4 regions of the Microbispora sitophila genome follow, and region 1 is predicted to be linked to each of the others. Evidence: riboswitches for the same ligand, from Rfam matches in the RefSeq annotation. Region 1 holds a riboswitch; each other region holds the start of a gene.
What was found. A riboswitch is a leader RNA that binds a small molecule or an ion and turns the genes downstream of it on or off. The one in region 1 is predicted to bind cyclic di-AMP.
Positions count from the first base shown of each region.

Region 2: another riboswitch for cyclic di-AMP. It lies ahead of IL992_RS21715 (glycoside hydrolase family 25 protein); the one in region 1 lies ahead of IL992_RS24920 (C40 family peptidase).
Region 3: another riboswitch for cyclic di-AMP. It lies ahead of IL992_RS08495 (C40 family peptidase); the one in region 1 lies ahead of IL992_RS24920 (C40 family peptidase).
Region 4: another riboswitch for cyclic di-AMP. It lies ahead of IL992_RS26430 (CHAP domain-containing protein); the one in region 1 lies ahead of IL992_RS24920 (C40 family peptidase).

Region 1 covers NZ_JADBGC010000013.1:267,909-275,162, reverse strand. The annotation lists gene IL992_RS24930 (VOC family protein) at 504-902, opposite strand; gene IL992_RS24925 (helix-turn-helix transcriptional regulator) at 1,019-2,008, shown strand; gene IL992_RS24920 (C40 family peptidase) at 2,177-2,716, opposite strand; cyclic di-AMP (ydaO/yuaA leader) riboswitch at 2,811-2,968, opposite strand; gene IL992_RS24915 (MarR family winged helix-turn-helix transcriptional regulator) at 3,330-3,770, opposite strand; gene IL992_RS24910 (isochorismatase family protein) at 3,829-4,371, shown strand; gene IL992_RS24905 (hypothetical protein) at 4,448-4,675, opposite strand; gene IL992_RS24900 (serine hydrolase) at 4,702-5,124, opposite strand; gene IL992_RS24895 (hypothetical protein) at 5,406-6,497, opposite strand; gene IL992_RS24890 (WD40 repeat domain-containing protein) at 6,577-7,254, opposite strand, start outside.
Region 2 covers NZ_JADBGC010000011.1:186,691-193,944, reverse strand. The annotation lists gene dmpG (4-hydroxy-2-oxovalerate aldolase) at 1-696, shown strand, start outside; gene IL992_RS21730 (acyl-CoA dehydrogenase family protein) at 705-1,889, shown strand; gene IL992_RS21725 (oxygenase MpaB family protein) at 1,935-3,398, opposite strand; gene uppS (polyprenyl diphosphate synthase) at 3,395-4,120, opposite strand; cyclic di-AMP (ydaO/yuaA leader) riboswitch at 4,399-4,545, shown strand; gene IL992_RS21715 (glycoside hydrolase family 25 protein) at 4,558-5,280, shown strand; gene secD (protein translocase subunit SecD) at 5,359-7,254, opposite strand, start outside.
Region 3 covers NZ_JADBGC010000004.1:93,275-100,528, forward strand. The annotation lists gene IL992_RS08485 (NYN domain-containing protein) at 102-1,418, shown strand; gene IL992_RS08490 (C40 family peptidase) at 1,555-2,517, shown strand; cyclic di-AMP (ydaO/yuaA leader) riboswitch at 2,832-2,986, shown strand; gene IL992_RS08495 (C40 family peptidase) at 3,061-3,621, shown strand; gene IL992_RS08500 (gluzincin family metallopeptidase) at 3,725-4,633, shown strand; gene IL992_RS08505 (glycosyltransferase family 4 protein) at 4,784-5,893, shown strand; gene IL992_RS08510 (Nramp family divalent metal transporter) at 5,906-7,192, opposite strand.
Region 4 covers NZ_JADBGC010000015.1:32,886-40,139, forward strand. The annotation lists partial or broken gene IL992_RS26415 (MFS transporter) at 1-913, opposite strand, end outside; gene IL992_RS26420 (helix-turn-helix domain-containing protein) at 1,176-1,787, shown strand; gene IL992_RS26425 (ArsR/SmtB family transcription factor) at 1,876-2,223, opposite strand; gene IL992_RS26430 (CHAP domain-containing protein) at 2,339-3,028, opposite strand; cyclic di-AMP (ydaO/yuaA leader) riboswitch at 3,043-3,176, opposite strand; gene IL992_RS26435 (sensor histidine kinase) at 3,384-4,553, opposite strand; gene IL992_RS26440 (response regulator transcription factor) at 4,550-5,203, opposite strand; gene IL992_RS26445 (hypothetical protein) at 5,359-5,916, shown strand; gene IL992_RS26450 (efflux RND transporter periplasmic adaptor subunit) at 5,913-6,977, shown strand; gene IL992_RS26455 (ABC transporter ATP-binding protein) at 6,974-7,254, shown strand, end outside.

The sequences.
Region 1 (7,254 bases):
CTCCTGCTGCAGAAGAGCATGGCGAGTTCAGATGCCCGTTAGCGCTGGCATGGCGTTCGCCGGAATCTGCCGATCCCGATCAGTTCCGTCTGGCGTTGAGCCAGCAGACATGTTAACGCTAACAGTGACGGGGGCGGCCAAATGCTCCTCTCTGCCGGGCGACTGGAGGTGGTGGCGAAGCGGAGCAAATATGAAGTCATGAGATCTGTCAAGAATTTCGCCTTCTCCTCGGGAGTCCCTCGCCGGTAACCGTCCATTCCCGCGGTTCTGACCAGGAAAGAAGCAGCGGCTGCCGTTGCCGCCGGGATGAAATTTTCATCGTCGGCGCCTCGGCTACTCCGGAGACGAGGCCGCCATTCGGCGCGGTGCCGTTTCCGTCATCCCATCGCCGAACGGCTGGGCGTTTGGCATCACCCGGTGGCGCCGATCGTCGGCATTTGTCGCCTGGAAAACACCTGGACGATTTTGGCGCGGGCGGTCGAACGAGGGGCGGTGTCGCGTCGTCAGCGGGCGAACTTCTCGATGGCGGCCGGGCTGACCGGAGTGAAGAAGTTGACGAGGTTCCCGTCGGGGTCGCGGAACAGGAGAGACCGGTTGCCCCAGGGCATCGTCGTGGGCTCGTTGACGAACTCCTCGACGAAGCCGACCAGGTTCTGATGCACGCCGTCCACGTCGTCGACGAGGAACTCGATGATCACGCTGCGGTTGCCGGCAGGCCGGGCGGCGCCGGGGGCGAAGAGCGGGACGGTGCGGGTGCTGCCGATCGCGAGGGTGGCGGAGGCGGTCCTGAGCTCGGCGAAGTCCTCGCTGGACCAACTGGCCCGCACTCCCGTGGCTCGCTCGTAGAAGTCGACGAGGCGCGCGACGTCGCCCGTGATGATGCGGATCGATACGAAGTCCATGGTGATCTCCCTGGTTCGTGGGGGTGTCCTCCCGCGGCACACTAGAGCGAATACCGGACAGAAACCGCCCAGTATTTTCACTAGATTGTTGTGACGTGGCTCGACCTACTCATCGCGTGCTCACACTGCTGGAGCTTCTGCAGTCGGGCGGCATCCGGACCATGGCCGAGCTCGCCGACCGGCTCGGCGTCGACGAGCGCACCGTGCGGCGATACGTGGACCACCTGATCGACCTCGACGTGCCCGTCGAGTCCGTGCGCGGCCGCTACGGCGGGTATCGGCTCGCCCCCGGATATCGCATGCCTCCGCTCATGCTGAGCGACGACGAAGCGCTCGCCGTGCTGCTCGGCCTGGTCGCCGGCCGCCGGTCAGGGTTGACGACGACGACGGGCACGGCGAGTGAGACGGCGGCGGCCAAGATCCGGCGGGTCCTGCCCGAGCGGCTCGCCCGCAGGCTCGGCACCGTGCTCGAATCCCTCGCCTTCACGGCTCCGCCCGGCGAGTTCGCCGCCCCGGAGACCGCGGTCCTGCTCTCCGTCGCCGATGCCGTGCGTCATCACCGGCCGATCTCGATCAGGTACACCGCCGCCGACGGCCGGCGCAGCGAACGCACGCTGCATCCGTACGGGCTCGTCGCCCATTCGGGCCGGTGGTACGTCACGGGTGCGGATCCCGAGATCGGCGAGGATCGGACCTTCCGGCTGGATCGCATCGCGGACGCGAGGACCCTGCCCGGTTCGTTCGAGCCGCCCGCCGGGCTCGATCCGGCGCAGCACGTCCTGTCGGGGTTCGCCAAGGCTCGGTATCGGCATGAAGTGGTCCTGCGAATGCAGGGAACGGTCGAGCAGATCCGCGCCCGGCTTCCCGCCGGCGTCGCGACCGTGGAGGAGTCCCCGTCCACGGAAGGCGCGGATCCCGAGACCGAGGGCTGGCTCCGCGTCGAGGTGCGGGCGGAGCGGCTCGACTGGTTGCCTCCGGTGCTCGCGTCGCTCGACCGGCCGTTCGTCATCGAGCGACCGGACGAGCTCCGCGGTCTCGTCGTCGCGCTCGCGGAGCGGCTCGCGGCCTCCGCCCGCAAGGTCCCGCCCCCGCCGGGCACAGGCTGAAGCGCAGCGCTTGCAGGAGAGTGGGGACGTCGACGCGCCTCAGTCGACGGAGCAGTTTGGGGTCGTTGCGCCTCATCGCGGATGGCGCGTAGTCCGATCGGCAGAGATGCCCTTGGCGGCGGCACGCCCAGGGACATCTCCGCCGAGGATGTATCCGCGGCCCCGGGGTCAGACGCCGGGGCGTACGGCGGTGAGGAAGCTGCTCCTCCAGTAGCCGTTGAGCTTGTCGACGCTGACCACCGCGCCGCTGTGGGGGGCGCTGATCACCTTTTTGTGCCCTATGTACATGCCCACGTGGCCGCCGCCACTGGTGAAGATGAGGTCGCCGGGCTTGAGATGCGCCAGGGAGACCTTCTTCTTGACGGCGCTGAGCATCGACCACGTCGTGCGCGGGAGCTTGACGCCGGCCTTGCGCCAGGCGAACTGGACGAGCCCGGAGCAGTCGAACGCCCGTGGGCCCGTGGCGCCCCATATGTACGGATCGCCGAGGTGCCTTTTCGCCACCTTGATGGCGTGCTCGGCCTTCTCCTGCTGGAGAGCGGACTTGGTGACCTTCGTGTTCGCGGAGTCATCCGCCGTGGACGCCGCGGGGGCCGCGCCGTTGTACGGGGTGGTCACCGTGGCGGGGGGCTCGGGTGGGATGACCGTCGAGGCCGTTGGCGGGGCTGCCACCGCCCCCGACGCGGCGGCCGCGGGGAGCGCGCTCAAGGCTCCTACGGAGGCGGTGAGTGCTGCGCTACTGATCGTGACGCAGGCGATGCGGAGCAGAGTGGTGGAGTTGGTAGACAGGGGATCTCTCCCTAGGGTCTTCCGCTTGTGCCTACCGGGTTAGCTGACGGATTCGGGCGGGGAAGTCGCCCTACGACGCTGACGCGCCGATTCACCCCAGACCTTCGTCGAAGGTCGATTGGTTCCCCGGCTCCGGGCCTCCTTGCTGCACGGATTCGGCATCACCGGCGCCCAGGGGGGCGGGAGGGCGTGGCGACGGTGACAGTGGATGGTCGATTTCGAACACCGGCCGGGTTCGTAACGGCGGCGTCACGTGGACCCCGTCGTAGGGCAAGGAAACTACCAACTTGCCCCATATTGTCGCAAAGGCCCCAAACGGGTAAGGATCGCGTAAAAAGGATCAAAAGCCCAAAACCGCAGGTCAAGGAGTGTCTGCACGGCGGGGAGTGTGATGCGCGTCACACGCGTCGAGCGCTTTGCGGGCCGTCAACGCACGCGCGTATAGCCAGCGAACGGCGCGCCGGAACGACCTGGCCGACGTCTCCTGTGAGTCGTACGTGCTGAGGTTGGGCAGGGAGGGGATGTCGGCCGCCTAGTCGGCGGGCAGGCCGTTGCGGCGGGCCAGAGTGCCCAGGGTGCTTCGCAGCGCCTCCGTCTCCTCGGGGCTGAGGCCGGCGGTCAGTTCCGTGTCGAGTTCGGCCGCCGCCGCGGCGCATGTGGCCAGCAGCTCCCGGCCCTCGCCGGTGAGCGCGAGTGTCTGCCTGCGGCGGTCCAGGGGATCGCGTTCACGTCGTACGGCGCCGAGCTCCTCCAGCCGGTCGGCGAGCGACACCACCAGGCTGGGTGCCACGTTCATGAGCTTGGCGATGTCGAGCTGAGAGGTCGCCGTTCCGGACTCCAGCAGCGCCAGCAACCCCACGTGTTTGGGCTTGAGGCCGTGGTCGGCCAGGCGTGCCGAGAACCGCTCGGTCATGACGGCCCCCAGCGTGCCGAGCCGGAAGGCCAGCGTGGAGGTCAGCTTGACATCGTTCATGCCCATAATGCTACCGTCTCAATATCATTCAAACTATGAACGATTAGGAGTCAGAACGGTGCTGAATCCCGCCTCCGTCCACGTCGTGTTCGCCGACCTCCAGGACGGCATCGTCGACGTCAGTGCCACCAATCCGGCCTCGTCCGTCCGCCGCGCGGCCAGGGTTCTGAACGGACTCGTCACAGCCCTCGGCATACCGTTCACCGTCTCTGCCGCACCTCGCCCGGGCGGCCCGGTGATGATCGAGGAGGTGCCGGACGGTGAGCCGTACGTGCGCACCGGACCGTCCTGCTGGGACGACGCCGTCTGGCGTGAGGCCGTCCTGGCCGCGGGCCGTCCCACCCTGGTGATCTGCGGGGTGACGACGGAGATCGTGGTGCTGCGCACCGCCCTCGACGCGCTCACGCACGGCCTCGGCGTACAGGTCCTGGTAGACGCCTGCGGAGGCGTCACCGCCCGCACCGAAGACGCCGCCCTGCGGCAGATCGAGGCCGCGGGCGGCGTGGTGACCTCCGTGGCGGGTTTCGCCGCCGACATGGTGCGCGACTTCACCACACCCACCGGTCGGCGGGTGATCACCGCCCTGCACGAACTGGTATGACTCGCCGACCCTGGCCGTCGATCGCCCCGGCTCGCGCAGCGCTGGTCTCCCTACGGCTTCACGAGGGCCGTGGTCACTACTTCGGCGGTTTCGGCAGGCCCGTACGGTCTCCCGGGACATTCCGTCCGAGCCGTACGACGACCGTGTCCGAGCCGGGATCGACCTGGACGACCTGACCGCCGAAACCCAGTGCCCAGTGCATGTCGTGAGGTGCGCCGTCGACCAGGCGCCGGCGCGGGGCGGCGGAACTCCGCTCTCGCGTGCTGGGCTTCAGCGGGTCGACGACGGGACCGCGGGCGTTCATCCACCACAGGTAGCCGTACGCGGCGTTCAGCTTCTGCGACGGCCGGCCGGTCGCCGCCTCGCCCAGACGTCCCCGGGGGCCGCGTCCTGGGCGAGACCGACGGCGAAGCCGGTGCGACCGGCGGCCCGTACGAGGCGGCGGTAGTCGGTGTCGACATCCCAGTGCCGGCCGGAGACGTTGGTCAGGATGTCCTTGATAGTGACGTCTGCGGAGGGGGTGCCCGCCCATTCGGGGACGTACTCAGACACCTTGTCGTCGATGGAAAGCCTGCCCTCCGCTTCGGCGATGCCGACCAGGGTGCCGGCGTAGGACTTGGTCGCGGAGAAAACCTCCTGGCTGGTGGTCGTGTCGGTGCCGTTCCAGTGCCAGTCGGCCACGAGTCGCCCATGCCGGATCACGACCAGGCAGTTCGCGCCTCTCCTCCCGGCATCGAGAGCGATCTTCTCCAACCCGGCGCGATCGAAACCGGCGTCATCCGGGCTGATGCGACGCCATTCCGCTCCCGGATAGACGGTCGTGGCGGGACGGAGGGTGGCCGACGGAGTGGGAAGACCTGTCCGCGTCTGCGGTGGTGTGGTCTGGGACCCGGCCGAGCACGCCGAGCCGAAGGCGGCGGCTGCGAGAGTCGGCGTCAGGACGCCCCGCGCGATGAGGGACTTCGCTCCCCCGCATGCTCACCTCTCCGCCTTCGGCCACTCCTACCGGTTCACCGTATGGCGATTTCAGCCGGTCAGCGCGTACGCCAGAAGGTGCCGTCGGCCGAGGGGTCGTCGGGGTCGCCCTGCGGCACGGTGAACCCCGCACCCCACACCGTCGCCGTCCCGGGCCTGCGCGCGATCGAGAACAGAGCGGCGTCGGTGCCGGCCTTCCGGGGGAGCGGAGTGCTCCGCCAGGCCGAACCCGTGACGTGCCACAGGGTGGGGTTCCAGCTGCCCTGCACGACCCACACGCCGCCCTTGCCGTCGGGCTCCACCTCCGTGTACGGCTGGGCGTTGACGGCACCGACTGAGGCGAGCCATGAATGGCCGTTCCAGCGCATGACCAGGGTGCGGCTGTAGGTCACGTCGTCACCCTCGTCGTCGGCGCCTTCCCAGGTGACGCCGCCGACGGCCCACACGTTGCCGGGGCTCACGACGGCGATGTCGTTGAGGACCGCGGCGGCGTCGGGCGCGGGACGCGTGATCGCGGGCGTGGGCACCAGCGCCCAGGACCTTCCGTTCCACCGCATGATCGCGGGACGATCGCCCTTGGTTCCCGCCGCCCAGACGTCACCGGCCTTGTACGCGTCGACGGCGGCGGCGCGGGCCGGCAACCGCACGCTCTTCCAGGAGGACCCGGTCCAGTGCCGGGCCGAGGCCGAGGACTCGGCGACCGCCCAGACGTCCTTCGCGCCCGTTCCGTCGGCGTCCGTCGCGGAGAAGCCGCTGCCGAGCGAGGCGGTGGACCACGCGCGGCCGTTCCACCGAGCGGCCTTCCCCGGACCGAAGACCCACACGTCCCTGTTCGAGCTGGCCGTCACGGCCGTCAGTTCGTACGGCGGGCTGCCGGGGAGCACCTTCCACGATCCGCCGTCGAACCACTGGACCAGGCCGCGCTGCCCGCCGTTCACGACCCGGTGTCCGGCCGCCCACACCGACCCGTTGCCCAGGGCCGTCACGTCGTTGAGGGCGTCGTCCCCGGGCAGCGTGTTCACCCTGGTCAGCCGCCACGCCGGCGCGCTCTCCCCGGTCTGGCCGCCTTGCCGGCTCACGCCGTGGGCCGCCACGGCCGGCAGGCACGCCAGCCCGAGCGCCGTCATGGTCGAGACGAATACGGTACGCACGATGCTTCCCCTTCCGCTCACCAGTACGACGTCTGATGGAGGGGAGCCGTTCACACGTCGCCGGTGGCAAGGGCCGGACTCACTTCTTCTCCGTCCACGGCTCGTAGTCGTCGTCCCCGGGGAGCACCCAGACCTTCACGTCGGGCCTGGTGATCGTCCGTAGCGGTGTCGCCTTTCCGGTCGTCTTCGAGACCCGGTAGACCGCGACGCCCGTCCTGGTCTTCGACCGGACGATCAGGCGTCCCGCCTTATCGAAGTCGAGGTCGTCGACGTACTGTCCCCGGGGCAACCGCACGGTCACGGTGCCGCTCGCCTTGCCGGTACGCAGGTTGAGCAGGCGCAGCTTGCGAGACTTGGGCCACGAACCGACAGGCGCCGCCGCTGTCACGTAGTCGTTCGCCAGGGCCATCGGCGACAGCCGCGTCTTCGACCGCAGCCGGGTGCGCAGCCCTCGGTCGAACACCGTCACCCGACCCCCCACCCCTTCCATCAGCAGCCGGTTGCTGTCCGGGCTGAAGCCCGCGAAGCCCCACTGGTCCGTCCCTCCGGGCAGCGGCAACGTCTTGCCTTTCCGCAGGTCCACCAAGACCCCCAGTCCCGGCGCCGAGGTCCCGGTGACCACGAAACTGCCGTCGTCCGACACCGACGGCCACTCCTCGCCGGTCGTGTACGCCTCGATGTTCCGGATCGCTCTTTCCTCGCCGTGCAGAGTCCGCTCGACGAACAGTCCGTCCGACTTACGGAAGTAGAAGAAGTG
Region 2 (7,254 bases), on a different contig from region 1:
TGCAGGATCGCCACCCACTGCACCGAGGCCGACGTCTCGATCCAGCACTTCGGCCTGGCCAGGGAGCTCGGCCTGGAGACGGTCGGGTTCCTGATGATGTCGCACAGCCGGCCGCCGGAGGTCCTGGCCGAGCAGGCCCGGATCATGGCCGACGCCGGCTGCCAGTGCGTGTACGTCGTCGACTCGGCCGGGGCGCTGATCATGGAGCAGACGAGCGACCGGATCGCCGCGCTCGTGGCCGAGCTGGGGGACGACGCCCAGGTCGGCTTCCACGGCCACGAGAACCTCGGGCTCGGGGTGGCCAACTCGATCCTCGCCGTACGGGCCGGGGCGAAGCAGATCGACGGCTCGGTGCGGCGGTTCGGCGCCGGCGCCGGCAACACGCCGCTGGAGGCCTTCGCCGCCGTCACCGACAAGCTCGGCATCCGCACCGGCATCGACACCCTCAAGATCATCGACGCCGCCGAGGACGTGGTCCGTCCGATCATGGACGGCGAGTGCCTGCTCGACCGGCTGACCCTGACCATGGGCTACGCGGGCGTCTACTCCAGCTTCCTCAAGCACGCCGACCGACAGGCGAGGAAGTACGGCGTGTCCGGCGCCGAGATCCTCATGGAGGCCGGCCGCCGCAAGCTCATCGGCGGACAGGAAGACCAGCTCATCGAAATCGCAGTCGCCCTCGCGGCGAAGAAGTGAGAAAAGCCATGGCCAACCCGGTACTCGAAGCGATCACACAGCGGGCCGACGAGATCAGCGCGCTCGCCCCCTCCAACGAGGCGCTGTGCCGGCTGGACGACCAAGCGGCCAAGGTGCTGCGGGAGGCGGGCGTCATCCGGATGCTCCAGCCGAAGACCCACGGCGGCTTCGAGTTCCACCCGCGCGACTACGCCGAGACGATCATGAAGCTGGCCAGTCTCGACGGATCGACCGGCTGGGTGGCGGGCGTCGTGGGCGTGCACCCCTGGGAGATGGCGTTCGCCGACCCCCGCGTCCAGCAGGAGATCTGGGGCGATAACCAGGACACGTGGATCGCCTCGCCGTACGCGCCGATGGGCATCGCCCGGCCGGTCGACGGCGGCTACATCTTCAACGGCCGCTGGCAGTTCTCCTCGGGCACCGACCACTGCGACTGGATCTTCCTCGGCGGCATGCTCGGCGACGCCGAGGGCAAGATGGCCCAGCCGCCGACCTCGCTGCACCTCATCCTGCCCAGGTCCGACTACGAGATCGTCGAGGACTCCTGGAACGTCGTCGGCCTGCGCGGCACCGGCAGCAAGGACGTCATCGTCAAGGACGCGTTCGTCCCCGACTACCGGGTCATCCCGTACAACAAGGTCGTGGACGGCAGCCAGGCCAAGGAGGCGGGGCTGACCAACCCGCTGTACCACCTGCCGTTCTCCGCGGCGTTCCCGCTCGGGATCACCGCCTCGGTCATCGGGATCGCCGAGGGCGCGCTCGCGCAGCACATGGCGTACCAGAAGGGCCGCGTGCAGATCACCGGCACCAGGATCAAGGACGACCCCTACGTCCTGTACGCGATCAGCGAGGCGGCGGCCGAGATCGCGGCGGCGCGGGCGGCCCTGCTCGACAACGCCTCACGGATGTACGACATCGTGGCCTCCGGCCGCGAGGTGACCTTCGACGAGCGGGCCGTGGGCCGCCGCACCCAGGTCCAGGCGGCCTGGCGCGCGGTGCGGGCGATGGACGAGATCGTGGCGCGGTCGGGCGGCAACGCGATGCGCGTGGACAACCCGATCCAGCGCTTCTGGCGGGACGCCCACGTCGGGCTGGCCCACGCGATCCACGTGCCCGGCTCGGTCTTCCACGTCTCCGCGCTGACGCAGCTCGGCATCGAGCCGCCGCACGGGCCGATGCGCTCGATGATCTAGTGCCTGACCCGGCGTGCGCCGGCGAGCGGGCCGGAGGCGATGCCGTCAGGACTGGGCGAACATCTGGTCGTACACGCCGGAGTGGCGGCGGCCCGCCATGAAGCCCAGGAACCGGCGGACGAACTCGCCCCGGGTCAGTCGCTCGCCGGCGTCGCCGCCGCCCGGGTCGTGGTCGAACGCCGTGCGGAAGAGAGCCTGGTACTCCCGCGCGTCGATGACCTGGTCGTCGTCCGTGTCGGTGACGTCGAACAGGACCTCGGCGATCCTGATGAGGGCGGAGCCGGCCATGGCGGCGGTGGCCGCGGCGTACTCATGGCCGGTGATGCGGCCGTCGCCGTCGGTGTCCAGTTCTTTCTGCAGCTCGCGCCACCAGTCGGCGAAGGCGGAGAACAAGCGGTCCTCGTCCTGGGCGTCCAGGTCGAGACGGGTGGCGATCTCCCGGGCCATCGCGGCGAGGTCGGGCCAGTCGAGGTGGCCGTCGCCGGTCTGGTCCAGGACCTCGGAAAAGAATCGCGAGGCGGAGCGCACCGTCGAGTCGCCCGCGGCCGCCGTCTCCGGATCGGGCGTGAGGAGGCGCAGGAGCGCCCCCGCCTTCGCCGCGCCACGGCGGAGCCCTTCCAGCACGGGCGGTCCGGCCGGCGCGTCGCCGTTTCGCTGCGGGGCGTACGCCGGGTCGAGCATGGTCATGACCGTGTCGAGCCGCGTCCACGCCTCCGGCAGCACCCGGGTCGCGAGCCGGGTGGACAGGTAGGCGGCGTGCATCAGCGTGCGCGTGCCCGGCAACTCGGCGAGCCCCAGGCGTGCGCGGAGCGACTCGGGCAGCGACGCCACGATGATCGCGGTGGCCGCGGGACCGGCGAGCGCCCTGCCCGCCGCCCACACGGCCGGCCGGTCGCGGAGCAGCGGGGGAGCGGGCACCTGCGCGAACAGGCGGTCGAGGATGACGTGGACCGCTTCGGTGTTCTCCAGCCGATCCTCCACCACGGACGCGTAGTAGCGCCAGAACTCCCGGACTGTGGGCGGAAGCTTGCCCCCGTAGGGGTCCATCAGGGCGAGGAACGACTGGAACTCGGCGTACAGCCGGTCCAAGGTGGGGCCGTCGACGGACTCGCCGCTCAGCCGGCACATCGTGACCGTGGACTCGAAGAGCGTCGCCACCACCCAGGCGCGCGCCTCGGAATCCGCGGCGTTGAACGGGCGGCCCTCGGCATCGGTGCCGGTGATGCGGGCGTGCAGGCGGTTGAGCCGGGCTGCTTCCCGCTGCCGGACCCGCGCGTCGGGGTCGACCATCCGCTGTGAGCTGAGCACCGTGTTGCGCAGCCGTCGCCACGGGTGCGCGACGAAGGTCGAGTTGGTGATCAGCGCGGCGCCGATCTGCGGGTGCGCCGCCTCCAGGACGATGGCCCGGGTCGCCACCAGCCCCCAGCGTGTCTGCCGGGTCAACCGGTGGAGCATCGATCCCGGGCCGAGCGGATCGGCGTCGGTTCCGGCTGCTGCTGCGTCGCTCATCGACATCCCTTTCCTGTAGGAGCCGGTGCCTGTACGCCGCCGAACCGGCGGTCGCGCCGTCGGTAGACCTCCAGGCATTCCCAGAAGTGCTCGGCCCGGAAGTCGGGCCACAGCACCCGGGGAAAGACCCATTCGGCGTAGGCCACCTGCCAGAGCATGAAGTTGGAGATCCGCTGTTCACCGGAGGTGCGGATGACCAGGTCCACCTCCGGCATGTCGGGGTGGGGCAGACGGCGGGCGAAACTCTCCTCGGTGACCTGCTCGGGCGGCACCCCGTCGCGGATCAGCGACCGGGCGGCCTCGACGATGTCGCGGCGACCGCCGTGATCGAACGCCACCGTCAACGTCATCCGCCGGTTGTCGCGGGTCAGCGCCATCAGGTCGGCGATGTCCCTGGCCAGCGCGGGCGGGATCCGCGAGTCGGTGACCCCGAGGAACCGGCAGCGGATCCCGCGTGTGTGCAGTGCCAGGGCGTGTTTCCGGATGGCGCGCCGCACCAGTCGGAGCAGGACGTCGACCTCGGCGGCCGGCCGCCGCCAGTTCTCCGTGGAGAAGGCGTACAGGCTCAGCCACTCGACGCCGGCCGTATGGGCCGCCTCGATGACGTCGATCACAGCGGCCTCGGCCGCCCGATGCCCCGCGGTGCGGGGCAGCGACCGCTGTGCGGCCCACCGGCCGTTCCCGTCCATGACACAGGCGACGTGATGAGGGATGCCTCTCACCCCACCCGCCCTACCGAAGTGACGCAGACCCCCAAGTGAATCCCTCCGAGGACGGACTCTTTCACAGATTGTGACGCGACGAACACTTACCGTTGGTAATCGCAGCCCTTACTTGCCTGGCGGTGGCGGCCCGAGGTGGTATCGGGCCAGGTAAAGACATGTTTTGTCCTGTTTACACCATTCTTGTCGTGTGTGTACCTTTAGTGCACACGGCATGGGTACGGAGCGAATTCCGCCGTCCTATCCCCTTGCCGTGTCGTTGCCCGGACCGCGCGATCATCGCGCGGCCGCCGAATCCGCGTCACGTGGAGCCGGGGACCCACTCTCTTCGGGGTGAATCGGCGCGTAGGCCCCCCAGATGCGCCCGTAGGGCACTTCCTGCCCGAACCCGTCAGCTAACCCGGTAGGCGGCATGGAAGCAAGGAGTCAACCCCGTCATGTCCAGCCATCGGCTCTCCCTCGGGAGCCGGCCCTTCCGCCGGCGCCTGCGCTCCGCCCTCGCGGCGGCGACCCTCGCGGTCTCGGCCGCCACGGCCACCGTCACTGCGGCCGTCGTCCTGCCCGCCCCGGCCTACGCGAACCCGCACACGTACGGCCAGGACGTCTCCGGCTACGAGGCCGACCACGACTGGATGAACAGCCGCGCGCAGTTCGGCTTCATCAAGGCCACCGAGGGGACCTCGTGGACCGACTCGTCCTTCCCCCGCCACTGGCGGGAGCTGGAGAAGAAGGGCATTGTCCGCGGCGTCTACCACTACGGCCATCCCTCCAATGACCCCATCGCCGAGGCCGACCACTTCCTCGAGGTGGTGAACGCGCAGCCGAGCAAGCCCGGCGACATCCTGGTGCTCGACCTGGAGACCACCGACGGCGAGTCCGTCGAGCACGTCAACCAGTGGGCCAAGACCTGGCTGGAGTACGTGACGGCCAAGACCGGGACCAAGCCGATGTTCTACAGCGGCTGGAACTTCGCCAACGAGTACGGCCACGGCCTCGGCCAGTACCCGCTGTGGGTGGCCCACTACAGCAAGGCCCCGGGCGACATCACGCCGCCCGCCGACTGGAAGTCCTGGGCGATCCACCAGTACACCGACTCGCCCATCGATCAGAACGTCTCCGCACTGACGCCCCTCCAGTTGCGCGCGCTCGGCCGTCCGTAGCCGTACGGACCCCGGGGCGGGCAGTCCCGCCCCGGGGCCCAGGCCGGCCGATCAGACCAGGCCGGCCGATCAGATCGGTCAGACCACGGCGCCGGAGCCGTCGCGCCGCACGGGCCTGGCACGCGGGGCGGCGGGAGCCGGCGGCGGCTGCGAGTTGCGCCTTTCCAGCGCGATCGCCGCCGGCCCGGCAACGAACGACGACGACAGCGTCCCCACGATGATGCCGATCAGCAGGGCGACGGCGAAGTCGCGCAGCGAGTCGCCGCCGAACACCGCCAGCGCCGCCAGGATGAACAGCGCCCCGAGCCCGGTGTTGACCGTGCGCGGCACGGTCTGCAGGATCGCGCTGTTCACCACGCGGCCGAACGGTTCCCCGCGCCGCACCGGCCACAGCTCGCGCACCCGGTCGAACAGCACGACCTTGTCGTTGACCGAATAGCCGATGATCGTGAGCATCGCGGCCAGGAACACCCCGTCGATCGGCTTGCCCATCCAGGCGAACGCTCCGACGACGACGGCCGCGTCCACGAACAGCGCCGCCACGGCCGCCGTGCCGAACGTCCACCGGAACCGGAACGCCAGGTAGACGAGCTGCGCGGCGAGCGCGACGGCGAGCGCGATGAGCGCGTTGCGGCGCAACTCCTCGCCGAGGCTCGGCCCGATGAGCTCGTCACGCTGCTTGGTGACCTCGCCCACGCGCCGGTCCAGCGCCTCCTCCATGCGGACCACGTCGTCGGCGCTGATCTGCCCGGTGCGCACCGAGATCGCGTCGTCCGATCGCTGCACGACGGCCGAGGGGAACCCGGCGTCCGCCACCGCCTGTCTCGCCGCCGTGACGTCGACGGGCCTGCTCGTGCCGAACTCGACGATCCGGCCGCCGGTGAACTCGACGCCGTAGTTCAGCCCGCGGGTGACCAGTCCGGCTCCCGCGAGCACGAGCAGTCCGGCCGCGACGCCGAGCCACAGCCGCCTGCCGCGCATCAGGTCGGGGTCGCGCCGGGTCAGCCAGGTCCTGACCCGGCCGATCGAGCCGATGCCGGAGGCCCGGGGGCCGATCCTGCCGATCAGGGCGGCGGCGAGCACCCGGGTGATCAGCATCGCCGAGATCAGCGAGGCGAGCACGCCGATGGCCAGCGTCACGCCGAAGCCCTTCACGGGCCCGGAGGCGAGCCAGAACAGCAGCCCCGCGGCGAGCAGGGTGGTGATGTTGGAGTCGGCGATCGCGCTCCAGGCGTTCTTGAAGCCCCGGTCGAGGGCCGCCTTGAGGCCCCGGCGGGGCGCCTCGCCGTACTCCTCCCTGGCCCGTTCGAAGACCAGCACGTTGGCGTCCACCGCCATGCCGATCGCGAGGACGAACCCGGCCAGGCCGGGCAGCGTGAGCGTGGCTCCCATGGCCACGAGCCCGGCGTACGAGATCAGGCCGTAGCAGGCGAGCGCGACCGCGGCCAGCACGCCCACCAGCCGGTAGACGACGCCGATGAACACCGCGGTCAGGATCACCCCGACGACGCCGGCCTTGGCGCTCGCCGCGATGGCGTCGGCGCCGAGGGTCGGGCCGACCGTCCGCTGCTCGACCACCTCCAGCGGCACCGGGAGCGAGCCGCCCTTGATCAGCACCGCGAGGTTCTGCGCCTCCTCGGGCGTGAACGACCCGGTGATCTGCGTGGTGCCGCCGGAGATCCCCGCGTCGCAGGCCACCGAGTCGGCCACCTGCGGCGAGGAGATGATCTCGTTGTCGAGGACGATGGCGACGCGGCGCTTGTGGTCGCCGACCGGAGCGCAGGCCGCCTTCCCGGTCAGCTCCCGCCAGGGGCCGGGCTCCTTGAAGTCGATCGTGACGAACCAGCCGGGCCCCATCTGGGGGTCGCTGCGCGCGGCGGCGTCGGTGACGCCGGCCCCGCTGAGGGCGACCGGGCCGAGCTTCAGCTTCTGGCCGCTCTCGTCGGCGACCGCGTCCTTGTCGCCGTCCTCGGC
Region 3 (7,254 bases), on a different contig from region 1:
TCGGGGACGTTCTCGCACTCGGGGGCGACAGCACCGCGAGGCGCCGCCGGGGCGACCGCAGTGAGCAGAAGATCTGTAGGACACGACCGAGGAGCGACGAGATGAGTTCAGCCGGAGAAGGCCTGTCTCGTCCGTTGCCCGAGCAGGTCCGTTTACACGTGGTGGAGGTCGCGGCGCAGGTGCTGGGCTCGATGCCCGCCGCGGCCGTGCCGCCGCCGTTGCGCAACATCGCCAAGTTCGACCCGCGCAAGCGCGCCCGTCTGGGCAGCGCGCCGATCGCGGCCCAGCTGGAGAACGACAAGGAGTTCCGCGAGCGGGTGGCCGAGACGGTGGAGACCGCCTGGCCCGAGCTCGTGGCGAGCCTGGCCGAGGGCACGGTGCCCCCCGCGGCCGAGCCGGTGCTGGTCGCGGCTGCGGCCTACCTGACCCGCCCGCCCGGCTGGCCGGATCTGGTCGAGCAGGCGCGGACAGACCTGGAGCAGGCCGCCGCCGCGGGCACCCAGCGGGAGCAGGCGGAGACGCGGCTGCGTGAGCAGCTCGCGGCGCAGCGCGCCTCCGCCAAGGAGGAGATCGACCGGGTGCGCGAGCAGCTCAAGGCGGCCCGCGCGGAGAACTCCGACCTGCGGCGCAAGCTGCACGACGCCCGGGAGCGGGTCAGGGCCGCCGAGGCCAGGGCGGCCGAGCTGGAGGCGGAGACGGCCGAGGCGCGGGCCAGGGTCGCGAGCGCCAACGGCGCGGCCGAGACCGAGCTGCGCCGGCTGAGGGAGCGCCTGGCGGACGCCGAGCGCCAGCTGGAGGCGAGCCGCAGGGCCGCCCGCGAGGGTCGCAGCATCGAGGACGCCCGGGTGCGGGTACTGCTGGACGCGCTCCAGGACGCCGCCGCCGGGCTGCGCAAGGAACTCGGCCTGCCCACGACGATCAGCAGGCCGGCCGACTACGTGAACGCGGTGCTGCCGGGCGAGCCGGGCGTGACGGCCGTGCCCGCGCGGGCCCTGGCCAACGACGACCCCCAGCTCCTCGACCAGCTCCTGGCCATCCCCCATCTGCACCTGATCGTCGACGGCTACAACGTGACCAAGACCGGTTATCCGTCGCTGACCCTCGCCGACCAGCGGGCCCGGCTGCTGACCGGGCTCGGCGGGCTCGCCGTGCAGACGCGGGCGGAGGTGACGTGCGTGTTCGACGGCGCCGAGCTGAACGGGCCCGTCCAGGTGTCCGCGCCGCGCGGGGTGCGGGTGATGTTCAGCGCGCCCGGGGAGATCGCCGACGACCTCATCCGCACGCTGGTGCGCGCGGAGCCGCCGGGGCGGGCCATCGCGGTGGTCTCCTCCGACCGGGAGGTGGCCGAGTCGGTGCGCCGCATGGGCGCCCGGCCGGTGCCCTCGCTCCTGCTGCTGCGCCGTCTCGGCCGCGGCTGAAGCGCCGTACGCGCGCTCCGGCCCGGCGTCGTCACCGTGAGTGATGACTGCCGCGAATACCTGCGAATAGGTTGAAGCTTCAAGATCGCCTAGATAGAGTCGCGCCGCAGGTTTCGTTGATCTAAAGGGGGCCTCAGTGCGAGGGCGTGTGCCGGTGGCCGCCAGTCTGGCCGCCGTGGTCCTGCTGACGCCGGTGACGGGCGCGCAGGCGGATCCGAAGCCCACAGTCGCGCAGGCCAAGGCGAAGTTGAACAAGCTCAACGAGCAGGCCGACAAGCTCGTGGACCGCTACAACGCGGCCAACGAGAAGTGGAAGAAGGCGAGGCAGAAGTACCTCGCGATCAACGACGACTACAAGAAGCAGAACGTCCGGGTCGAGGCGCTCCGCTCCGGGCTGGTCTCGATGGCCGTCAGCAGCTACCAGGTCGGCGAGATGGGGTCGTGGGGCGGCGTCTTCTACAGCCCCAACCCCGACGCCATGCTCAGCGGCCTCGCCACGCTCAACCACATGTCGGCCGAGCGGGCCGGGCGGCTCAGGGAGTACGAGGGCGCCATCAAGGACCTCAAGGACCGCCGCGACCAGAGCAAGGTGGTGTACAAGGAGGCCGCCGACGTCAAGAGCGAGCTCGCCGACGAGAAGGAGAAGGTCGACAAGCTCGTCAGGGAGCAGATGAAGCTGCTGCGCTCGCTCGGGACGTACAACCCCGGCAATCCCAACAGCGCCGGCGTCGTCTACACCGGGCCGGCGTCCGGCAACGCGCTGTCGGCCCTCCAGTTCGCCTACAAGCAGGTCGGCAAGCCGTACCGCTACGGGGGCACAGGACCGGACGCCTGGGACTGCTCCGGACTCGTGCAGGCCGCGTGGGCGGCGGCGGGCGTGACGCTGCCGCGGACCAGCTACGAGCAGTGGGCCTGGGGCGCGAGCCGCAGGGTCTCGCTGGACGAGCTCCAGCCGGGCGACCTGCTCTGGCACGCCGGATACGGGCATGTCGGCATCTACGCCGGCGACGGCAAGGTCGTGCACGCGCCGCAGACCGGCGATGTTGTGAAGATTGTCACACTCGCCGAGTATCACGCGATCGGAGCCGTCCGTCCCTGAGGGCCAGGCCGTCTCTGTGATCTTTGTGCCTTTTGTGACTTGTGTGACCTGGTTTAGCCGTTGTTGCCGAGATTGTGAGCAGAGTCACACTTAGCCCTTTGCGATGCGGGTAAGCTGCGGTTTCTTCTCCGCCGCCTTCGTTATCCGATCTTTATCCGGCTGGAGGACTTTGCCGAACGCGGCGAGTCCTCGGTAGCTTCTGGGCCGCGGCGAGCACGCCTCGCCGCCGCGCTCCCGGTCCGGCCGGCCGGTCGCGCAGTCATCCACCGTCACCGGCGCTCTCCATCACCCTCCCCCTCGCGGGATCCCCCGGCGCCGGTGGCCTGCCGAGTCCGTGCAGTCAGGAGGCACGGAGCCGGGGAACCATCGACCTTCACGCGAAGGTCCGGGGTGAATCGGCGCATCGCGCGCCGTAGGGCGACTTCCCCGCCCGAACCCGTCAGCTAACCCGGTAGGCGTGAGCGGAAGACCCGAGGAGAGATCCTGTCTACCACCCCCGCTAGCCTGTCCCGTCTTGCCCGAATTGCCCTTGGTGGTGCCGCTTTGACGGCATCCGTAGGGGTCGCCGGTGCACAGCCGGCGGCGGCCGACACGGTGACGGTCACGGTCGTCAAGACGGCCACAGCCACGAAGACGGCCACGGCGAAGAGCGCGAACAGCGCCGCCCGCAAGGCCGCCGCGAAGAAGCAGCAGACCAAGAAGCGCGCCGCCAAGCGGAAGGTCACCAGGGCCGCGCTCCAGCGGGCCAAGGCCCAGCGCGCGGTGAAGGTGGCCGAGAAGCAGATCGGCGACCCCTACCGCTACGGAGCCACGGGACCGGGCGCGTTCGACTGCTCGGGCCTGGTCCAGTACGCCTGGCGCAAGGCGGGCGTACGGCTGCCGCGCACGACGTGGTCCATCCGCAGCGCGGTCAGGAAGAAGGTGTCCTGGGGGAACTTCAAGCCCGGTGACCTGATCTTCACCAGCGGCGGCGGCCACGTCGGCATGTACGTCGGGCACGGCAAGATGATCCACGCTCCGCACAGCGGCACGCGGGTCCGGATCGACAAGCTGGACGCCTACCGGAGGAGCACCTTCGTGGGTGCCGTCCGCCCCGGCGTCTGACGGGCACCGGTCACCAGCCCCCTCGACCGGCGCCGTCCTCACGGCCCCGTCCACCTCGCCGAGGTGGACGGGGCCGTGACACGTGCTGGCTAGCATGCACGGCGTGACTGCCACGAGCGGCGTGCCCGGGGGCGTGCCCGGCGTGCGCGCCGAGGCCGATCGGCGCCGGCCTGAAGTTCCGCCCCACGGGGTCGGCCGGATCGCGGCCGTGGCCGCCGCGCTGGCCGCGCTGCTCGCCGGGCCCGCCGCCGCGGCGCCGCCCGACCCGCTGCTCGCCCTGCGGCTGGATGCCCGGGCCGCCGTACGGGAGCAACCGAGCATGTGGACCGGCGCCTCCGTCGCCCGCGGCGAGCGCGCCGTCGTCGTCGGGTCGCCCCGGCCGCTGGTCGCCGAGATCGCCGCGCTGGCCGATCGCGCGGGCCGTACGGTGACGAGGATCTGGGGCGGGTACGGCGGCGCGGTGGTCCTCGTGCCGCGCACCGAGGAGCAGGCCGCCGTGCTGGCCGCGCCGGCGAAGGTGGACGGCCTGGCGGCCGTGGCCACCGGCGGCCGCGTGATCGTGCAGCCGGCCGCGTTCGCCCGCCTGTCCGCGACCGGCCGCCTGGTCGTCGTGACCCACGAGCTGACGCACGTGGCGACCGCCGGTGGCCGCGCCGTGCCGATGTGGCTCATGGAGGGCTTCGCCGACTACGTGGGCTACCTGGACAGCGGGCTGCCGGTCCGTGCGGTCGCCGCCGAGCTGGCCGCCGACGTGGCGGCCGGGAGGGCGGCGCTGAACGCCCTGCCGGGGCCCGCCGACTTCGCCGCCAGGCCCGCCCAGGCGTACGAGGAGGCGTGGCTGGCCTGCCGCTACATCGCCGCCAGGTTCGGCGAGCGGAGGCTGGTCGCCCTCTACCGCGCCGCGCTGCGCGAGGAGATCGGCGCCGCCCTACGGGAGGTGCTCGGGCTGACCGCCGACGGCCTGACCCGCGAATGGCGGTCGTACGCGCGTGAGCGGCTCGCCCGTTCCTGATCACGACAGGGCGCCCGATCTCCACAGGGCGCCTGATTTGCGCAGGGCGCCTGATTTGCACAGCGCGACGGTGGCGGCCGTGGCTGCGACAATGCGTTCCCGGGCGGCGCGCGGGCGGACCGCGCGACCACGCCGGCAGCGGGGGTGAGGATGACGAAGCGGACGCTGATCGTCACGAACGACTTCCCGCCCAGACCGGGCGGCATCCAGGCGTTCGTGCACGGCCTCGCCTCGCGCAGGCCGCCCGGCTCTGTGGTCGTGTACGCCCCGCGCTGGAAGGGATGCGAGGAGTTCGACGCCCGCCAGCCGTACGAGGTGGTCCGTCATCCCTCCTCGCTGATGCTGCCGACGCGCTCGGTGGCGAGAAGGGCGGCGGAACTCGTCGAGGACGGCGCCACCGTCGTCTTCGGGGCGGCGGCGCCGCTGGGGCTGCTCGCCCCCGTCCTGCGCGCCGCGGGCGCGGCCAGGATCGTCATGCTGACCCACGGGCACGAGGCGTCGTGGGCCCGCCTGCCGGGCGCGCGCGCCCTGCTGCGCCGCATCGGGGCGGGGGCCGACGTCGTGACCTACCTCGGCGACTACACGCGCCGCCGGATCGCCCGGGTCGTCCCCGCCTCCAGGCTCGTACGGCTCGCGCCCGGCGTGGACACCGCCGCCTTCCACCCGGGGGCGGGCGGCGACCGGGTCCGCACGTCGCTCGGCCTGGGCGACCGGCCGGTGGTCGTGTGCGTCTCCCGGCTGGTGCCGCGCAAGGGCCAGGACGTGCTGCTGCGGGCCTGGCCGCTCGTCCTGCGGCGGGTTCCCGGCGCGGTCCTGCTCCTGGTCGGCGGCGGCCCCCTCCGGCGGTCGCTGGAGCGTACGGCCGCCCGGGCCGGCCTGACCGGCTCGGTGGTCGTCACCGGGTCCGTCCCCTGGGCGTCCCTCCCGGCCTACTACGATGCGGGCGACGTGTTCGCCATGCCGTGCCGCAGCAGGTTCGGGGGGCTCGACGTCGAGGGCCTCGGCATCGTCTACCTGGAGGCGTCGGCGACCGGGCTGCCGGTGGTCGCGGGGTCCTCCGGTGGCGCCCCCGACGCCGTACGGCACGGCGAGACGGGCCTGGTGGTCGACGGCGCGTCGCACACGGCGGTGGCCCGCGCGCTGTGCGACCTGCTGGCCGACCCGGCCCGCGCCCGCGCGATGGGCGAGCGGGGCCGGGCCTGGATCGAGGAGGAGTGGCGCTGGGACCTCGTCGCGGCCCGGTTCGCCGCACTTCTGTGACGCGAGGCCGCCTCAGCCGGTGAACACCTCCACGAGCAGGAAGCCGTTCAGCGCGCTGATCACGGCGGCGACGACGACGCCGGCGACGGTGGTGAGGCGGCGGTTGACGAGGTCGCCCATCAGCTTCCTGCTGCTGGTGAACGCCACGAGCGGGACCAGGGCGAACGGGATGCCGAAGGACAGCGCGACCTGGCTCAGCACGAGCGCCCGCGTGGGGTCCACCCCGGCGGCCAGGACCGCCATGGCCGGGAGCATCGTGACCAGCCGCCGCGCGAGGAGCGGTACGCGGCGGCGCAGGAACCCCGCCATGATCACCTGCCCGGCGTAGGTCCCCACGCTGGAGGAGGCCAGGCCGGAGGCGAGCAGGGCGAGCGCGAACGCGACGGCCGCCCCGGGGCCGAGGACCTGCCCGAGACCGGCGTGGATGGCCTGGAGGCTGCCGGGATCGCCGCCGCCGAAGGCGGCGGCGGCCACGGTCAGCATCGCCATGTTCACCAGACCGGCGGCGCCGAGGGCGACGGCGATGTCCATCCGGCTGGCGCGCACGGCCTCCCTGCGCACATCCTCCCTGCGCACATCCTCCTCGGGCCCGCCGTGCGCGCCCTGGTGCTGGGTGAGGGCCGAGTGCAGGTAGACGACGTGGGGCATGACGGTCGCCCCGACGATCCCGGTGGCCAGCAGCAGGCTGTCGGTCCCGGCCAGGCGGGGCACGAAACCGCCAGCCACACCGGCGAGGGACCCCGACAGCAGCACCTGGTAGGCGAAGCCGGCCAGGACCACCGCGAGCATCGCCGCGACGGTCGCCTCGAACCGGCGGCGTCCGCGCGGCGCGAGCATGAGAAGCAGCGAGGAGACGACGGCGGTGATGGCGGCGGCCGGCAGCAGCGGCACGCCGAACAGCAGGTTCAGGGCGATCGCCCCGCCGATGAACTCGGCCAGGTCGGTGGCGGCGGCGACCAGCTCGGCCTGCACCCACAGCGGCAGGCTCACCCGGCGCGGCAGGTGGTCGCGGCACAGTTCGGGAAGGTTGCGGCCGGTGGCGATGCCGAGCTTGGCCGAAAGCGCCTGCACGAACATGGCCAGCACGTTCGCGAGGGCGATCACCCACAGCAGCATCGTTCCGTACTGCGCGCCGCCCGCCATGTTGGTCGCGAAGTTGCCCGGGTCGATGTACGCCACGGAGACGACGAAGGCGGGACCGCACAGGCCGGCCAGCCGTGCCAGGCGGCCCGGCGTAGCCCGCCCCCCGGCGTGAACGGCGGGCGCGGGCCCGTTCAGGGGACGGCGGGAGTCGAGCACGAAAGCCTCACAGGAAACACGAAAGCCTCACAGACAAGAGGTCTACGGCGGGCGGCGCACAA
Region 4 (7,254 bases), on a different contig from region 1:
GGCGAAGCGGACCGACAGGGAGATCAGCACGGGGTTGGCGCCGAGCCCGAAGAACCCCAGCAGCGCGACCAGAACGACGGCGGCCCAGGCATGGCCTGACAGCAGGCAGATCGCCAGCAGCAGGATTGTGGCGCCCGCGGCCGCCGCGATCGTCGTGGTGTGCGGACGGACATCCCCGAGCCGGCCCCCGACCAGCGAGCCCGCCAGGGCTCCGGTGCCGAAGCCGACGAGCACCAGCGGCACGAGCCCGGCCGCGATGCCCGCCCGGCCGGTCAGCAGCGGCGCGATGTAGGAGTAGGCGGACAGCACCCCGCCGGTCGTGGTCGCGCAGGCGGCCAGCACCAGCCACAGGCGCCCCGAGCGCAGGGCCGCCGCCTCCGACCGCACCGACACCGCCCGGTGATCACCGTCGTCGTGCGGGACGGTGCGGGCGATCAGGACGGCGGCCGCCACCGCCAGGACCGCCAGCGCCCAGAACGGGCCCCGCCAGCCCATCAGTTGCCCGGCGAACGCGCCGATCGGCACCCCGACGACGTTGGCGAGCATGCCTCCGGCACCCACCAAACCCAGGGCTCGGGAGCTTGCCCCAGGGCCCGCGGCGCGGCCGGCGGCCACGTTGGCCACCGCCCAGAACGCGCCGGTCGCCAGCGCCGTCACAAACCGTGCCGCCAGCAGCAGTGCGAAAACTGGAGCCGACGGCGACGACGAGGTGCCCGGCCGCGAACACGCCCAAGGCGAGCATCAGCGTCAACCGCCTGGACAGCCGCAGCGTCAGCATCGCCATCGACGGCGCACCGATGATCATCCCGACCGCGAACACCGTGATCAGCAGTCCCGCCTGGGGCACGCTCACTCGCAGGTCGCCCGCGATCTCCGGCAGCAGGCCCGCGACCACGAACTCGGTCGTGAGCATCAAGAAGGTGCCCACCGCCAGCGCATAGACCACCAGCGGGAGCCGCGCGGGCACTCGCCCGCGCTCGCGGAACGGGCCGGCGGCCCGCTCGGCGACTTCTCCACACGTACTCCTATCCGTCTCCGTATCGGGGGTCGCGTTCAACGTGCTGATCCAGGAAACCCGCGTGGCCGCGCGCGAGGCAGAGCGCGTTTATAGGGGGGACAAGCTCAACCCCCTTACCCCTGCCACCTGCGGAAACCCTGCGGCTACCGTGGAGGGCATGGATCACCGACCCGACAACCGCGACCAGATCCGGGATTTCCTCGCCACCCGGCGCGCGAAGCTCACACCGGAGCAGGTCGGGCTGCCCACCAGCGGCCGGCGCCGGGTCCCCGGGCTGCGCCGCGAAGAAGTCGCGGTTCTGGCCGGAGTGAGCACCGAGTGGTACACCCGGCTGGAGAAGGGTCACATCAGCGGCGTGTCCGAAGACGTGCTCGACGCGGTCGCCCACCGGTTCTTCGTCGACTGGGACGCCGCCGCCGTCGCCACCGCCGCGCTGCTACGCGCCGAAGCCGGACGCGAGCCCCGTGACCGGGCCCTACGTGATCTCGTCGGAGAACTGTCCACGCTCAGCTCCGAGTTCCGCAGCCAGTGGGCCGCCCACGACGTCCGGATCCGCCACGACGGCACCAAGCGGCTATGGCACCCACAGGTCGGCGATCTGGAGCTGACCTACCAGTCCCTCGATCTGCCCGTGTCCAACCGAACGGTGTACGACCTCACCATCTACACCGCCGAGCCGGGCACCGCCGCCGAGGACCGGCTCAAACTCCTCGCCAGCCTGGCAGCCACCCAGCCCCAGGCAACACACCCCACCAGCCAGCCGCGCTGAGCGTTCTCGCCGGCGGCCTGCTGGCGAGCCGGCCGGGATCATCCGCCACGCCGCCTGACGGGAGCCGTCGCATCCGGCACCCGCCGATTCACGGACGGGCGTCGTCCCGCAGGCGGCGCTCCCGCCTGCCGCGGGCGAGTTCGGTGCCCAGGGCGTCCAGGCGCTGGTTCCAGAAGCTGCGGAAGTGGTCGAGCCAGGTGTCGACCTCGCGCAGCGGCGCGGGATCGACGGCGTACAGGCGCCGGGTGCCCTCGGCCCGGACCGTCGTGAATCCGCTCTCCCGCAGCACGCGCAGGTGCTGGGACACCCCGGGCTGGGAGATCCCGAACTCCTCCTGAACGATCGCGCCGATCTCTCCGGCGGAGCGCTCGCCCTCGGCGAGCAGTTCCAGGATCCGGCGGCGCACCGGGTCGCCGAGGACGTCGAACGCGTGCATGCCGCCAGGCTCGCAGCTCACGCTCTTGTAGGTCAATTTGCGGCAGCCGGGCGACTTTCGGCGGGTACGGCGAAGCGCGCCGGGATCACCGGCGCGCTTCTGGGGCCGTCGTCCCTCAGGAGGAGGCGGTGGTGGACGCGGAGGTGTCCGCGGGGTACATCGGGTAGCCGTACCCGGCCACCTGCCAGGTGGGACGGGTGCGGGCCTCGACGGCGCCGCCGTCGCCGGTGTTGCCCTCGATGGTCCGGATCGTGCCGTCGCCGTTGTCCTTGACGACGAAACCGACGTGCTGGACGTCGTCGATGTCCTTGCTGCCGTTCCAGTTGAAGAACACCACCGCGCCCGGCTTGGGCGTGCGGCCCCAGCGGCCGTGGTCGGCGAACCACTGGGCGTGCTTCACGGTGTAGGCGTCGGAGCCCATGACCGGCCCGATGCCGAGCTGCTGGCCCACCCAGGAGACGAACATGTCGCACCAGGGGGCGTTCAGGTAGCCGTCGATCGTGCCGCCGTCGCGGGCGAGGGTCTCGCGGGCACGGGGCGTGGACATGTACCAATGCTGGAACTTGGTTCCGCCGCCGTTGGCGTTCTCGCTGATCCCGATCTGGCTCCTGGCCAGGTTCAGCACGTCGGCCGCGCTGACCTTGGGCAGCGTGGAGGCGATCTCGGCCATGGACTTCGCGGCCGCCGGGCCCTTGCCGGTGGTGGGGTTGTCTGCTGCGTGCGCGGCCGGCGACGCGATCAGCACGGCAGAGGCGAGGGCCCCGCCCGCGAGGGCAGCGCGAACACAGGTGTTGAGGACGTGCATGGTGGGGCGTACTCCCTTACTTCCATGCCGCCTACCGGGTTAGCTGACGGGTTCGGGCTGGAAGTCGCCCTACGGCAGGTATGCCGATTCACCCCAGGAGAGGTGGGTCCCCGGCTCCGCGCGGACGCGGACTCGGCGGCCGGGCGGCAGGCCGGGATGGCCGGCCGCGTCGGTCTGAGGAGGGCTTCTTGACCATTGAGATGAGCAAGTGCGCCCTGAGCTGCCTAAAACGTAATAGACCAGGTCAAACCGGTCAAGTTAGAACAACCCAGATTTTACTGGCCAGTAGGCAGCAAACCCGGCATAGCGGGTATCCGAGCCGCACTTCGATCATCGGCGGCAGGAGAACCCCGGCTCACCTCGGCAGGCGTACGGTCACCACCAGGCCGCCCTCCGGCCGGGCGAGCGCCTCCACCCCGCCGCCGTGCGCCACGGCGATGGCCCGGACGATGGACAGGCCGAGCCCCGCCCCCCGGGCGGAGCGGACGCGGTCGCCGCCGAGCCGCCGGAACGGCTCGAACAGGTCGTCCACCTCGTACGGCGGGACCAGGGGCCCGGTGTTCTCCACCGTCACGCTCACCCCGGCCTCGTCCTCCCGCACCCGGACCCAGACCTCTCCGTCGCGCACGTTGTACTTGATCGCGTTCTCCAGCAGGTTGACCAGGCAGCGTTCGAGGAACAGCGGGTCGCCGTGCGCGACCGCCGGGCACAGGTCCTCGTGGACGACCACCTTCCTGCGGCGCGGCTGCAGGTCGATCTGCTCCATCGCCATACGGACGACCTGCCGCACGTCGACCGGCTTGCGGGCGGTCAGCTCCTGCTCCGACTGCGCCAGCATGAGCAGGCCCTCGATCAGCCGTTCATACCTCGCGTTGGTGCCGAGCAGCGCGCGGGCCAGCGCCTTGAGGTCCTCCGACGCCGCGGGCTCCTCCAGCGACACCTCCAGGACCGTACGGTTGACCGCCAGCGGGGTGCGCAGCTCGTGGGAGGCGTTGGCGATGAACCGGCGCTGGGCGTCGAACACCCGGTGCAGCCGGTCGAGCATCGCGTCGAAGGTGTCGGCGAGGCGCTTGACCTCGTCCTGCGGGCCGCGCAGCGCGATCCGCTCGTGCAGCGTGCTCTCCGACAGCCGCTGCGCGGTCTCGGTCACCCGGTCCAGCGGGCGCAGCGCGCGGTCGGCCACGAGGTAGCCCAGCACCACCGCGACGGCCCCGACGAGGACCATGACCACCACCGACGAGCGGAGCACGTCGCTCAGCACGTCGGCCGCCCCCTGCTCGACGTTGGTGCGCACCCGCTGCGCGAGCATGTCGCTGTCGGGCAGCCTGCCCCCGAATACGGCATCGGGGGCACCGGTCACCTTCGACGCCACCGCCACCACGAACCGCTGGTTGAGCGCCCGCGCGGTCAGCAGGTGGGTGAACCACAGCAGCACCGATCCCGCCAGGAAGAACAGCCCGCCGTACAGCAGGGTGAGCCGCATCCGCAGGCCGAGCCGGCTCCACAAGGACAGGACGCGGGTCACAGCCGATACCCCCGGCCCGGCACGTTCTCGATCACCGCCGGCTCGCCGAGCTTGCGGCGCAGCGAGGTGATCGTGACGCGCAGCACGCCCGTGCCGGTGTCGGCGTGCTCGTCCCACACGCTCGCCCGCAGCCGGGCCGAGGTCACCAGCCCTCCGCCGGCGCGCATGAGCTCGTGCAGCACGTCGAACTCCTTACGGCCCAGCGCCACCTCCCGCCCGTCCCGCATCACCGTACGGCGGGCCGGGTCGAGCCGGATCCCGGCCCGCTCGATCACCGGAGGCACCGCCCGGGGCGAGCGCCGGGCCAGCGCCCGGATCCGGGCCACCAGCTCGGCGAACGCGAACGGCTTGACCAGGTAGTCGTCGGCGCCCAGGGACAGGCCCCCGACCCGGTCCCGCACCCGCCCGGCCGCCGTCAGCATGAGGATGCGGCTGGCCCCACTGGCCGTGACCAGTTCCCGGCACACCTCGTCGCCGTGCACCTCGGGCAGGTCGCGGTCGAGCACCACCACGTCGTAGTCGACGTAGGCAGCCAGCTCGAGCGCCTCCTGACCGTCGTAGGCCACGTCCACCGCGATGGCGTGCAGCCGCAGCCCCCGGGCGACGGCCTCGGCCAGCTGTTCCTCGTCCTCGACCACGAGCACCCGCATCCCGACCTCCCGCTCGCCTCCGAGAGTGGCGCAGGCGGTGTTAGCCGCGGATAAGCGGATCTCGCTTATCCGCGTTTAGCACCGCCTCCGCTGGAGTTGGGCCCCGTCCCGGGCGAACGCCCTGGATGAGAAGAGCGACAGAGGAGGAACGACCCATGCGCTTACGACCGCTGCGCGCCGTGGGCCCGGCACTGGGGCTCACACTGGGGCTCACATTGGGGCTCGCCCTGGCACTGACCGGCTGCGGCGCGGCCCCCGCGGACGACGGGATCGCCAGCGCGGGCGGCGCCACGTCGGGCACCGCGTCAGGCGCCGCGGCCAGGCCGTCCGCCACGAGCACGGTGGACCGCCAGGAGGCCCAGCTCAAGTTCGCCCAGTGCATGCGCGAGCACGGCGTGGACATGCCCGACCCCGATCCCGACGGCCGCGTCCGGATCATGAGCAAGAAGGGCGACGAGGCCTCGATGCAGAAGGCCATGCAGGCCTGCCAGCACTTCATGAAGGACGCGGTCGGCGACAAGCTCGGCGGCGACGATCCCCAGGCGCGCGACCGGATGCTCAAGTTCGCCCAGTGCATGCGCGAGCACGGCGTCGACATGCCCGACCCCGAACCCGGAAAGGGGCTCCAGGTCAAGATCAAACCGGGCCAGGAGAAGGCGATGGAAGAGGCGCAGAAGGCCTGCGAGGAGTTCGCGCCGGGGAGGAAGCCGTGAGGAAGGGCCTCGTGGTCGCGGGCGCCGGAGTCCTCGCCCTGGCCGCCGCGGGAACGGCTGTCGCCATGGCGGGCGGCGACGGCGCCGGCGCGGCTGAGCCGTCTTCGCCCCCAGTCCCCGCCACCGCGTCGATCACCCGCCAGGACCTGGTCGACACCAAGACCGTCGAGGGGTCGCTCACCTACTCCGGCGAGCGGCAGGTCAGCACCGACGCCTCCGGCACCGTGACCTGGGTGCCCCCCGAGGGCGCGGTCGTCCGGCGCGGCCGCGCGCTGCTCAGGGTCGACCGCAGGCCGGTGGTCCTCATGTACGGCTCGCTGCCGATGTACCGCCCGCTGCGCCAGGGCGTCGACGACGGCCCGGACGTCGAGCAGCTCGAACGCAACCTCAAGGTCCTCGGCTACGGCGACGACCTGACCGTGGACGACCACTTCAGCTACGCCACCTACCTGGCCGTCAAGGAGTGGCAGGACGACGCCGGGCTGCCCGAGACCGGGCAGGTGGACGCCTCCCAGGTGGTCTTCCTGCCCGCCGCCGCCCGGGTGACCGACGCCAAGGTCGAGCTCGGCGACAGGACCACCCCCGGTCGTCCGGCTCTCACCGTGTCGGGCGTACGGCGGCTGGTGCACGTGGACCTGTCCACCGACGACCAGTCGCTCGCCAGGAAGGGCGCCAAGGTCACCGTGGAACTCCCCGGCGGCGAGCGGGTCACCGGGAAGATCACCTCGGTCGGCACGGTGGCCGAGGCCGTCCCGTCCGGGCAGGGCCAGGACGAGGGCAGCACCATCGACGTCGACATCACCCTGAGCAAGACCCCCAAGACCCGCCTCGACAAGGCCCCGGTCGAGGTGGAACTGGTCAGCGAACGGCGCGAGAACGTGCTGGCCGTGCCGGTGGAGGCGTTGCTGGCCCTGCGCGAGGGCGGCTTCGGCGTCGAGGTGGTCGAGGGCCCCTCCACCCGCGTGGTCCCGGTGGAGCTCGGCGCCTTCGGCAGCGGCATGGTCGAGATCACCGGCGCCGGGCTCGCCGAGGGCATGAAGGTCGGGGTGCCCGCCACATGAGCATCCCGCGGCCCGAGCAGCCCTACGTGGTGGAGCTGCGCGAGGTGACCAAGGAGTACGGCGGCGGCGTGCGGGCCCTGCGCGGAGTGGACCTGCTGGTCGAACGCGGCGAACTGGTCGCCATCGCCGGGCCGTCAGGCTCCGGCAAGTCGACCCTGCTGCACCTGATCGGGACCCTGGACCGGCCCACCACGGGCACCGTACGGATCGCCGGGCACGACGTGGCAGGGCTTTCCGACCGCGAGCTGTCCGCGCTGCGCGCCCGCCACCTGGGCTT